DNA from 3 places in the Herbaspirillum sp. Her4 genome. Region 1 is predicted to be linked to each of the others. Evidence: predicted binding sites of a transcription regulator. Region 1 holds the regulator's gene; each other region holds the start of a gene.
What was found. Region 1 encodes FliA, which starts transcription of late flagellar genes. Its sites were predicted from a motif close to CTAAAGTTTNNNNNNNNNNNGCCGNTA; they were not measured.
Positions count from the first base shown of each region.

Region 1 (3,816 bases):
TCGGCCGCGTCGCCAACATGTCGCTGCGCGCCGGTACGCCGCTGCGCCTCGACACCATCCGCAACCAGCGCGTGGTGCAGCAAGGCCAGGCGGTACGAGTCGTATCGATCGGTCCGGGCTTCCAGATTTCCACCGAAGCGCGCGCCCTGACCAATGCCAACGAAGGCCAGATGGCCCAGGCCCGGACGGCGGCCGGCCAGGTGGTGAGCGGGATCGCCAAGGCGGGCGGGATTCTGGAAATCAACTATTGAGCCGGTGGCCGCGGTTTCCCTATTGATATGAAGCAATTGCCCGCAGGGCAAGTCCTGCGCGGAACGCAGCGGATCGCCCGGACAGGAATATGAAGAAAAGTACCCGAATTCAGCTTAATTCAGGTGCGGGAATGTTAAAGTTTGCCCAGAACTGGTCGATAATCCATACGACAGGCGGGTGCGAAGCGCCCCCACCCTACAAGGAATACTGCCGTGAACGTTAACGACGCCCTCAAATCTGCTGCCCTCAACACCGAGCAGACGCAAACGCAGACCCGCAACACGACTGCCGCCAATCCTGCGGGCACCGACCCGGCCGCCACCAAAGCGGCTTCGGACAGCGTGCGCTTGTCCAGCACCTATCAGGCGCTGGAAACCAAGGACACCAAAAACGGCGGTTTCAATGCCGAAAAAGTGGAAAAGCTGAAAGCGGCCATCGCCAACGGCACTTTCCAGATCGATGCCGACAAGATCGCCGACGGCGTGATCGATACTGTCAAGAATCTCATCAGCGCCCGCCCGGCCTGATTCCCGTTTTACCGCTCAGAGGATCTTTCGCATGAATCCGGCCAGCAACCTGTCCCTGGAACACGCCGCGCTGTCGCGCCTGGTGGAAAAACTGAGCCAGGAACAGGCACTGCTGGCGGAAGCCACCGCCGAAGGCCTGACCGACATCATTACCGAAAAGGCCGCTATCGTTGCTGAAATGTCCACGCTGGCCGGCAATCGCCACGCGCTGCTGGGCAGCCTCGGCTACAGTGCAGATGAAAGCGGCATGCAACAGTGGATGAATGAGCAAGCCAGCGACGCTGACCGCGAGATCTGGGCCAGCCTGTTCGAACTGGCGCAGGACGCCAAGGAACTGAACCGCGTCAATGGCCTGCTGATTGGCAAGAAGCTCTCCATCAATCAGAGCGCCCTGACCATCCTGCAAGGCAAGACCGGCACCGGCAATTTCTATGGCCCGGACGGCCAGAACAGCATCCGATCCTCGGGACGCCGTCTAGGCGTGGTATAAGTTTCAGCCGCTTCCCGCTCACGGAAGCACCGCAAGATCGCATCAACAAAAAGCCCGGCATTTGCCGGGCTTTGTCGTTAACGCTTCCTGCGTCCTCTCTCGGATCTGCGCCCTGAAGGCAGGCAGCCTCAGGCCACCCCGCTCCAGGAATGCTCGCGCAGATACGAACGCATGCGCGAGATCGCCTGGCTGTGCAACTGGCACACGCGCGATTCGGAAACGCCCATGACGGCGCCGATTTCCTTGAGGTTCATTTCCTGCTCGTAGTAGAGCGCCATCAGGATCTGCTCACGCTCGGGCAAGGCCTTGATGGAATCCACCACGGCTTCGCGGAAACCGCCATTGATCAGGCTCTGCAGCGGATCATCCTCGCCGTCGCCGGTCTGGTAGCGGTCCAGGAAGTGTTCGTGGCCGCCATCGTCGTCGTGGAAATCTTCGTAATAGATCAACTGGTGGCCGCCGCAGTCGGTCAGCAGCGACTGATACTCGGCCAGGCTGATCTTCATGTGCTGCGCCACTTCCGCTTCTTGCGGCTGGCGGCCCAGTTGCTGCAGCAGGGACTGCATGGCTTCTTCCACCTTGCGCGCATTCTGGCGGATGCTGCGCGGCAGCCAGTCGCTGCTGCGCAGCTCATCCAGCATGGCACCACGGATACGCTGCACGGCGTAGGTCTCGAACTGCGCGCCATGGGTTTCCTCGTAGCGGTTGACGGCGTCGAGCAAGCCCATCATGCCGGCCTGGATCAGGTCGTCCACCTCTACGCTGGGGGGCAGCTTGGCCTTGAGCTGATGCGCCAGTTTCTTGACCAGCGGCGCATGCTGCTCCAGTACGTCGTTCTTGCCCTTTTTTCCCTTGACGTTATACATGCACGTCACACTCCCAGACTGGCGCCGTCGGTGGCCATCCCGTAGCTGCTGCGGGCCGTATCCGGACCGGCGGTGAAGCGCTTGGACAGGCGCTGGAAGGCCAGCGCGGCACCGGCGAAGGGAAACACGTCCATCACCGCCCGCCCCTGTCCGGTGGCGCGGCGAATATGGTCATCCGCCGGAATCGCGCCGATGAAATTGAGCTGCGCCGCCAGGTAGCGGCTGGCCGCTTGGGCCATGTTGGCGTAGACGGTACGGGCTTCGGCTTCGGTGGCATCGTTGACGATGAGACTGAAAGGACGGCGACCGATGCGGTCGCTCAGGCTCTTGAGGAGCACATAGGCCGCCTTGATCGAAGACGCCGTAGTCGAGACCTGGATCACGATCTCACCCATTTCCATGGTCGGCACAGGCAGCGACAGGTCGCGTGCCAGCACGCCATTGACCAGTGTGATCTCGGCCTGCTCGATGAGGCTGTCGAAGATCTCCGCCAGACGGCCGGCATGCGGATCGGTCGCCGAGGGCACGTTGCGGCGGGCGATGCGCGCCATCGAAAAACCTTCCGGCAGGAGCCGTGTGGCTTCCGCCATGGGACGCTCCATGCGCGCTACTTCCTGCAGCGTCGCCACGTCGTGACGCAGGCCGATGCGGGTCAGCAGACCGGTTGTGGCCACGTCGCCATCCACCACCAGCACGCTGTGCTTGGCCTGTGACAGTGACGCCGCCAGATTGATGAGCATGGCACTCTTCTCTTCCTCACCCAGCACCGAGAAGAAGGTGAACAGCCTGGGCACCGGACGCTCCAGCATCCGGCGCAACCCTGCTGCCTGGTCGATATCGTAACTAGCCAAAGCTCACCTCACGCAGTCCCCGGTCATTCATGGACATGGCAGTAGGACCGATCACGCCCGGCAACTCACCTTCCTGGAATTCGAAAGGGGCCGTTTCACGCTTCTGCTTGAAGGCACGGTCGGCGAGATAAAGCTTGTTGGCCACGTGCAGGTCTTCCGGCACGCGCTGGCCATTGGCCACGTAATGCAGGTTGAGCTTGTGGCGGATCACCACATCCAGCACGTTGCCGATGGTGGCGGCTTCGTCCAGCTTGGTGATGATGCAGCCGGCCAGCCCGGAGCTGGAATAGGCATGTACCACTTCATTGAGCGTACCGCCGGTGGCGGTGGCATTGAGGCACAGCAGGCGCTTGATGTCCACGCCGGCACCGGCCAGCATGGCGTCCTGCTCGGCCACCATCTGGTCGCGCTGGCCGACACCGGCGGTATCGATCAGTACGGTGTGCTTGCCCTTGAGCTCTTCCAGGGCGATGCGCAGGTCGGTCTCATCCTTGACCGAGTGCACCATCACACCCAGGATCTTGCCGTAGATGCGCAGTTGTTCGTAACCACCGATACGGTAGCCGTCGGTCGTGATCAGGGCCAGCTTGCCGGAGCCGTGGCGCATCACGCAGCGCGCCGCCAGCTTGGCGGTGGTGGTGGTCTTGCCAACGCCAGTGGGGCCGACCAGCGCGAAGACGCCGCCGTTTTCCAGCAGTTCGTTTTCGTTGGCCAGGGTATTGAGATTGCGCGCCAGCACCGACTTGACCCAGAACATGATGTCCTGCGACTTGGAGTTGGCAGGCAGGTTTTCGGTGATCAGGCGCGACAGGCTGGCCGAGAAGCCGGCC
Region 1 is NZ_CM176330.1:3,406,214-3,410,029, reverse strand. It holds gene flgA (flagellar basal body P-ring formation chaperone FlgA) at 1-251, shown strand, start outside; gene flgM (flagellar biosynthesis anti-sigma factor FlgM) at 465-779, shown strand; gene ACWFUC_RS15435 (flagella synthesis protein FlgN) at 811-1,269, shown strand; gene ACWFUC_RS15430 (RNA polymerase sigma factor FliA) at 1,398-2,135, opposite strand; gene ACWFUC_RS15425 (MinD/ParA family ATP-binding protein) at 2,141-2,944, opposite strand; gene flhF (flagellar biosynthesis GTPase FlhF) at 2,979-3,816, opposite strand, start outside.

Region 2 (3,816 bases), 2.6 Mb from region 1:
GTCGCCGGCCAAGTATGCCGATGAGAAGTTCGGTGTGCCCACCGTCACCGACATCTTGAAGGAACTCGACAAGCCAGGCCGTGACCCGCGTCCCGAGTTCACCACCGCCACCTTCAAGGAAGGCGTGGAAGAGATCAAGGACCTGCGCGTGGACATGATCCTCGAAGGCGTGGTCACCAACGTGGCGGCCTTCGGTGCCTTCGTCGACATCGGCGTGCACCAGGATGGCCTGGTCCACATTTCGGCGCTGTCCAACAGCTATGTGAAGGATCCGCACACCGTGGTCAAGGCCGGCCAGGTGGTCAAGGTCAAGGTGCTGGAAGTGGACGAGAAGCGCAAGCGCATCGCCCTGACCATGCGCCTGAACGACACCGCGCCGGCCCCGGGTGCGCGCAATGAACAGCGCGGTGACCGTACCGATTCGCGCCGTTTGTCGCAACACCAGAACCAGCGTGGCCGTGAGCAGGCACCGGCCAACAATGCGATGGCGGCGGCGTTTGCGAAGTTGCGTGGGTGATGTTTTTTTGTGATGGTTTGTGATGTCGAGGGCGGTCTTTCTCACGCCTTTCGATGTCATGAAAAATAAGTAAAAAGAGGCTGTCTCCCAACAGAGACAGCCTCTTTTTTATTAGTTTTTGCGAATTGGCTTTTGCAACTCAGCGCGACTGCAAGGTGCGATTACGCACTGGTGCTGATCCGCGTCTGGCTCACCGACACTGAAATACTGACAGTCGTCTCGCTGGCCACCAGCGTACCGCCCTGGCCATCCGCATTGCCTTCGCTGCCCGATCCGTCCTCACCCTCCTGCTTGCCGCCCTTGACCTTGTTGATGAAGTCGCCCAGCGCCTTCTGCACCAGGTCATAGGTCTTGTCGATGTTGCTGGCGATATCGCCTTGCAGCACGTTCAGGCTCTCCAGGATGCCGCGCGCTTCCTTGAAGCCCTGGTCGACACCCTTGAAGATCAGGTTCATGTAGTCGTCGATGTTGCTGGCATCTTCCTTGTCCGGATTGTTCTGCTTGTAGAGCTCGAACATGTTGGTGATGAAGGAGACGATACGGCCGGCCGTTGCCTCCGGCGAATTGTCCTGGGTCGATGCGGTCTGGATGGCGTTGTCGCCCAGCTGCGGACGCAGGATATCGTTGATGTTCTCGATGGCGGTCTTGTAGACCAGTGACAGCGGATCGTTCTGCGTCTGCAGCGATACCTCCAGCGAGGATTGCACGATGGAGAGATTGAACTGGGCCTTGGTGCCGCTCACGGTGAGCAGGTTGGCTTGCTTGGCCTGGGCGATCTTGTCGCCGCCGCTGCTGTCGCCGGCGGTGGCGGGCAGCTTGTCGTTGTCTGACGCTGCGGCAGAGGTCGACGAAGTGGAAGAAGGGGTGACGGGCAGCAGGGACTTGTTGTCCACGCCGCTGGTGTTGCCGATAGCCATGACGGTCTCCTGAAAATGAAAGGGGATCCGGGCATCAGAGGGGGAGACGGATCCACGGAAGCGAAACTGCGCACCATGCGCATCCACTCCATTCCTGCATAACGGCCTGTTCAAAGCGGACTTGATATTGACATAAATTTACACCTGTCAGTTTCTGGGGGACTTCGTTGACAAGCCTGCATTGCACCCGCGCAATCTTTGGAAAAGCCTTGCTGGAAGCGGGTTTGCGGCGATACTGTGCGTGCCGTCGGGTTGGCTGCGACGGATGCAGGCGATCAAGAAAAAATGTAACGAAATGTGCGCGAGAGACCGGCAGCGGGATTTCAATTGCAGTGAGGTAATGAAATTGCGCTGGCAGCACGACAATGAGGGCGCACGGATGCGCTGAATGAAAACGCCGCGTATCGATACGCGGCGTTCAACGCGGGCGTTGCACCCGCTCCATCAATCCTCACTCCATCACGAACAAGCGCCGATGCTCGCGAATGGCATAGCGATCGGTCATGCCGGCGATGTAGTCGGCGACTTTGCGCGCCTGCTTGTCGAGACGCTGGGTTTCGTCCGTGATGCCCTTGACCTGATAGTCCGGCGGCAGCAGGCTGGGCTGCGTGGTGAAGGCTTCGAACATCTCTGCAATGATGCGCCGTGCCTTGGCCGTCATGCGATTGACCTGATAGTGGCGGTAGAGCTTCTCGCGCAGGAATTTTTTCAGGATGGCCGCTTCGGCTGCCATCGCATCGGAGAAGGCGATGAGCTGCGGCGCATTGCGCACATCCTCGATGTCGCGCGGGGCGATCTCGGCGATGCGGCTGCGCGAGGTCTGGTTCAGGTCGACGATGAGCGCATTGATCATGCGGCGCACGGTCTCATGGATGACGCGGCGTCCGGTGATGCCGGGATACGCCTGTTCGACTTCGCGCAGATGGCGTGCGAAGAAATCGACTTCGCTCATCAGCTCCATGGTCAACAGGCCGGAGCGCAGGCCATCGTCGATGTCGTGATTGTTGTAGGCGATCTCATCGGCCAGGTTGGCCAGCTGCGCTTCCAGCGAGGGCTGCTTCTTTTCCAGGAAGCGCACGCCGATCTCGCCCAGCTGGCGCGCATTGTGCAGGGAGCAGTGCTTGAGGATGCCTTCGCGCGTCTCGAAGGTGAGATTGAGGCCATCGAAGGCAGCGTAGTGCTGCTCCAGCTCATCGACCACGCGCAGGCTCTGCAGGTTGTGTTCGAAGCCGCCGTGATGCTTCATGCAGTGGTTGAGCTCGTCCTGCCCGGCATGGCCGAAGGGCGTGTGGCCGAGGTCGTGGGCCAGCGAGATGGCTTCCACCAGGTCTTCGTTCAGTTGCAGGTTGCGCGCGCAGGAGCGTGCGATCTGGGCGACTTCGATGCTGTGGGTCAGGCGGGTGCGGAACAGGTCGCCTTCATGATTGACGAAGACCTGCGTCTTGTATTCGAGACGGCGGAAGGCGGTGGAGTGGACGATGCGGTCACGGTCGCGCTGGAATTCGCTGCGCGAGCCCGGTGGCGTTTCACTGAAGCGCCGGCCTCGCGAACTTGCCGAGTGGGCGGCATAGGGGGCGAGATGGTCGGGCGCTTCAGTGTGCATGTCATTCTCCGGTGCAGGCCGCCAGGGTTTGCAAGAGCAGTTCCTGCGGCGCGTTGGTAATCAGGGGACTGCCCAGCGGCTTGATCAGGATGAACTTGATCGCGCCGCCTTCGTTCTTCTTGTCCACTTCCATCAGGTCCAGCCAGCGTTCGGTGCCCAGGTTCGGGGCCACCGTCGGCAGGCCGGCCGCGGCGGTCACGGCGCGGATCCGTTCGCGCGTGGCGGCATCGATGTAGCCCAGGCGCTGCGACAGATCGGCCGCCATCACCATGCCGCAACCGACCGCCTCGCCATGCAGCCACTGGCCGTAGCCCAGGCCATTCTCGATCGCATGGCCGAAGGTGTGGCCGAAGTTGAGGATGGCGCGCAGGCCGCCTTCGCGTTCGTCCTGGCGCACCACCTCGGCCTTGATCTCGCAGGAGCGCTGGATGGCATAGGCCAGGGCGGCGTCATCCTTGGAGACCAGGCGCGCCATATTGGTTTCGATCCAGTCGAAGAAGGGAGCATCGATGATGGCACCGTGCTTGATGACTTCGGCAATGCCGGCCGCCAGTTCGCGCGGGGGCAGGGTGTGCAGGGTGGCGGTATCGGCGATGACGGCCTGCGGCTGGTAGAAGGCGCCGATCATGTTCTTGCCCAGCGGATGGTTGATGCCGGTCTTGCCGCCCACCGAGGAATCCACCTGCGACAGCAAGGTCGTGGGCACTTGCACGAAGGGCACGCCGCGCATGTAGGAGGCGGCCGCAAAGCCGGTCAGGTCGCCGATCACGCCGCCGCCC
Region 2 is NZ_CM176330.1:308,235-312,050, reverse strand. It holds gene ACWFUC_RS01465 (Tex family protein) at 1-517, shown strand, start outside; gene ACWFUC_RS01460 (DUF5610 domain-containing protein) at 679-1,434, opposite strand; gene ACWFUC_RS01455 (deoxyguanosinetriphosphate triphosphohydrolase) at 1,886-3,037, opposite strand; gene aroKB (bifunctional shikimate kinase/3-dehydroquinate synthase AroKB) at 3,039-3,816, opposite strand, start outside.
Region 2: the regulator FliA is predicted to act here: its motif matches at 1,534-1,560, upstream of ACWFUC_RS01460 (DUF5610 domain-containing protein).

Region 3 (3,816 bases), 1.1 Mb from region 1:
CTTGGTGGTGGACGGGGTCTGCTTGGTGAGGTTGGTCACGGCCTTGGCCAGGTTGTTGTAGGCCGTCACGAAACTGTTGGCCGCCGTCGACAGGCCGCTGGTGTCATTGGCGATGGACAGCGAGAAATTGTCCGCCGCCGTCGTCACCTTCGCCAGGTTCAGCGTCACGCCCGAAATCGCATTGCTGACCTTGTTGGTGGTGCTGGTCACCGCCACGCCATCGATGGTCAGCTTGGCATCCTGCGCCTTGGCCAATTGCCCCATGCTGCTGCCGGACAGGTTGGCATAGTCATTGCTGCCGACCAGCTTGATCGGATCCGTGCCGGCCGGCGTGAGCACCAGATGGTCATTGCTGCCGTCGTTGCTGATGCTGGCGGTCACGCCGGTATTGGCATCGTTGATGGCTTTCATCACGTCGTTCAGGCCGATGGCACCGCTGTTGTCGAGATCGGTCGGGGTGATGGTGAAGGACTTGCTGCCGACCTGCAGCGCCAGGCTGCCGCTGCTGTAAGTCTGGTTGGTCGCTACGCCCGTGGTGGTGACGGTGCCGCTGGGATCGAAGTTGAACACCGCAAAATTGCCGGTGCCGCTGACCCGCAGGCTGTTGGCCGCGCCGCTGTCCTTGGCGGTGAGCACCAGGTGGTCGTTGGTGCCGTCGCTGACGATGGCCGCATTGACGCCCGCATCGCTGGCGTTGATGGCATCGCGCACACCGGCCAGGGTATTGGTCTTGGGCTGGATCAGCGTGGTCGAGCCATTGCCGGTCTTGATGGCCAGCACGCCATTGTCGAAGGTGGTGCCGGGCACGATGCCGGCCGAGCTGACCTTGACCGCCTGCGCCAGCTGGCTCACGCCGATGCTGTACTTGCCGGCGGCGGCCTTGGTGGCATCGCGCGGGGCCTGGATCTGCGTCACCGAGCCCGACACGCTGGGGTCATAGCTCAGCCCGGACAGCGAATTGTTGGCCGTGACCTTGATGGTGTTGGCCGTGCCGCCGGTATTGGATTCCAGGACCAGATGGTCGCCGCTGCCATCGGTGACGATGGAGGCCGTCACGCCGGCCTTGGAGGCATTGATGGTGTCGCGCAGACCCGCCAGGGTGGCATTGGCCTGCAGCGTGATAAAGGTGGGCGAGTTGGTGCCGATCTTGATGGCGATCGAGTCGCCGGCATTGAAGGTGGTGCCGCTGGCATAGCCACCGGATTTCAACTTCTGTGCCAGGACCTTGGTCGAGTCGTCACTGTTGGCCTCTGCCGTGAACGGATCGGTGGTCAGGCTGGTGCCGGTGCCGGCATTGGACACGGTGGTCTTCTGCGCACTGAAGCTGGCGGCCGTCATGACCTTCAGGGCGCTTTGATAGCTGGTCAGCGCATTCTTCAGCGAGCCATACGCGGAAATGAGCGTGTTGAAGCCGCTTTCTTTGGTCTTCAGCGGTGTGAGCTTGGACTTGCTCTCGACCGCGATGAGCTGGTTGACCAGCGTCGAAACGTCAAGCGGACCGGCCGATGTCGAGATCGTCCCCGTGGAGGTTGCCATGTTGACCCCTAAGCAAACGTGATGTTCTTGTAATTTGAGAAACTGACCCTTCGTCAGCGCACCCGAAGGTTAACGGCACGTCTTTACAAAAGTAAAGGGGAGTTTGCTGACCAATAGTCGTGTTTTTCTGGGGAATTTGTGGAGATTGGATGGAGATGCCGCAATCCGGCCATCGTGGAGGGCATAAATGTAAAGATGAGGCCGAGGGCTTGCCGCGCTGGAAAAGGCTTGCTGTGCGGAAATTGACAGGGGGGTGTGCAAAAACGATCAGGAGGGTCCGCGATCGTCTGTACAGAAAAAAGGGCAGGAAAAAGGCGAGGATAAAGGCCAGCAAAACGTACCGAAAAACGGTGCAGACAGCGCAGCCGCCACATGCAGGGCGTGCCAGGCTGCCACCGCACGGTACCGGCCGGCGGTGGCCAGCCCATGGGGCTCAGGTCTGGATGAATTTTTCCAGCGGATAGTGATGCTTGATGAAGGGCGACTTGATGACGATGTAGCTGAAATACTTCTCGATGCGCAGGTTCTGTTCCAGCAGCGATTCGATTACGCTCTGGTAGTGCACCACGCTGCGGGTCATGAACTTGAGCAGGTAGTCATAGCCACCGCTGACCAGATGGCATTCGATGATTTCATCGACGTTGCGGATGGTGGCTTCGAACTTGGCGAAGTCTTCGCGCCGATGGTCCGACAGCGTCACCTCGGTGAACACGATCTGGACGTCGGCCAGTTTCTCCAGACGGATATACGCGCCATAGCCGCTGATGTAGCCGGCCTTCTCCAGGCGCTTGACGCGGATCAGGCAGGGACTGGGCGAGAGGCCGACGGCGTCGGCCAGGATTACATTGGTAATGCGGCTATTCTGCTGCAGGTGACACAAAATCCTCAGATCGATCCGGTCCAGTTTCAACGCGCCGTTAGTCATCATGTTGCCTCGGGTTATTCGACTCAGCCTGCCGGTTTGCCTCGCGTATCGCACGCAGCGCAATCCGGCAGGATGTAGCAGGGCATTTTAACCCCTCCGGCGGCGATTTCCCCATCGTGCCGGAGGCGATACTCGCATGGGCCGGCTCAGCGCACGGCCTGGCGCACCTCGGGTTGGGCCAGCACTTCATCGAGGATGGCCCGCAGGCGCGCAAACATCAGCGCGAAATCCTCTTCCGTGTAGCACAGCGCGGGCGCGAAGCCGAGGATGTTGTCGCCGAAGGCGCGGAACACCAGCCCATGGCGATAGGCCACCTGGAAGATGCGATCGTGCAGCTTCAGCTCGGGTGCAAAGCGTGCCTTGGTCTGCTTGTCAGCCACCAGTTCCAGTGCGCCCAGCAGGCCACGGCTGCGCGCATCGCCCACCAGCGGATGATCGAGCAGGGCGCGCAGGCCGCCGGCGAAGACCGGTTCCAGGCGCCGGCCGTTTTCCAGCAGACCGCCTTCCTCATACAGCCGCAGGACCTCCAGCGCCACCGCCGCACTGACCGGATGGGCCGAGTAGGTCTGGCCATGGCCGACCACGGTGCTCATCGGTGCGCCATCGGCAATGCCGTTGTAGACACGGTCCGACATCATCACCGCGCCCATCGGCGCATAGCCGGCGGTGAGGCCCTTGGCCATGGTCATCAGGTCGGGCTGCACGTCTTCGTCCAGGCAGGCGAACATCGGGCCGGTGCGGCCGAAGCCGGTGATGACCTCGTCCACCACGAACAGGATGTCCAGCTGGTTGCAGGCCAGCTGCATGGCCTTGAGCCAGCCTTTGGGCGGCACCACCACGCCGCCGGAACCCTGGATCGGTTCGCAGAAGAACGCCGCCACATTGTCCGCGCCCAGTTCGGCGACCTTGTCGCGCAGCGATTGCACCGAGGCCGCGATGATCGCTTCATCGCCCTGCAGCTCGCTGCGGTAAGGGTAAGGCGAGGGCAGGTAATGCTGGGTCGGCAGCGGCAGGTTGAAGTTGTAATGGAAATTGGGCAATGCAGTCAGGCCCGCGCCCACCGAGGACGAACCGTGATAGCCACGCTGCAGCGAGATGAAATGCTTTTTGGTCGGCTTGCCGATGGAGTTGTGATAGTGCGTGATGTAGCGAATGGCCGCATCCACCGCATCGGAACCCCCCAAGGTGAAATACACGTGCTTGAGCGACGCCGGGCTGATGTCCACCAGTTTCTTGGCCAGCAGGATGGCCGGTTCCGAGGCGAAGTGGAAATAGCCGGTGGCATACGGCAGGCGCTGCATCTGTTCGGTCGCGGCGCGGATCACGCTTTCCTGGCCATAGCCGGTATTGACGCA
Region 3 is NZ_CM176330.1:2,322,427-2,326,242, forward strand. It holds gene fliD (flagellar filament capping protein FliD) at 1-1,536, opposite strand, end outside; gene ACWFUC_RS10540 (Lrp/AsnC family transcriptional regulator) at 1,970-2,464, opposite strand; gene ACWFUC_RS10545 (aspartate aminotransferase family protein) at 2,608-3,816, opposite strand, start outside.
Region 3: the regulator FliA is predicted to act here: its motif matches at 1,607-1,633, upstream of fliD (flagellar filament capping protein FliD).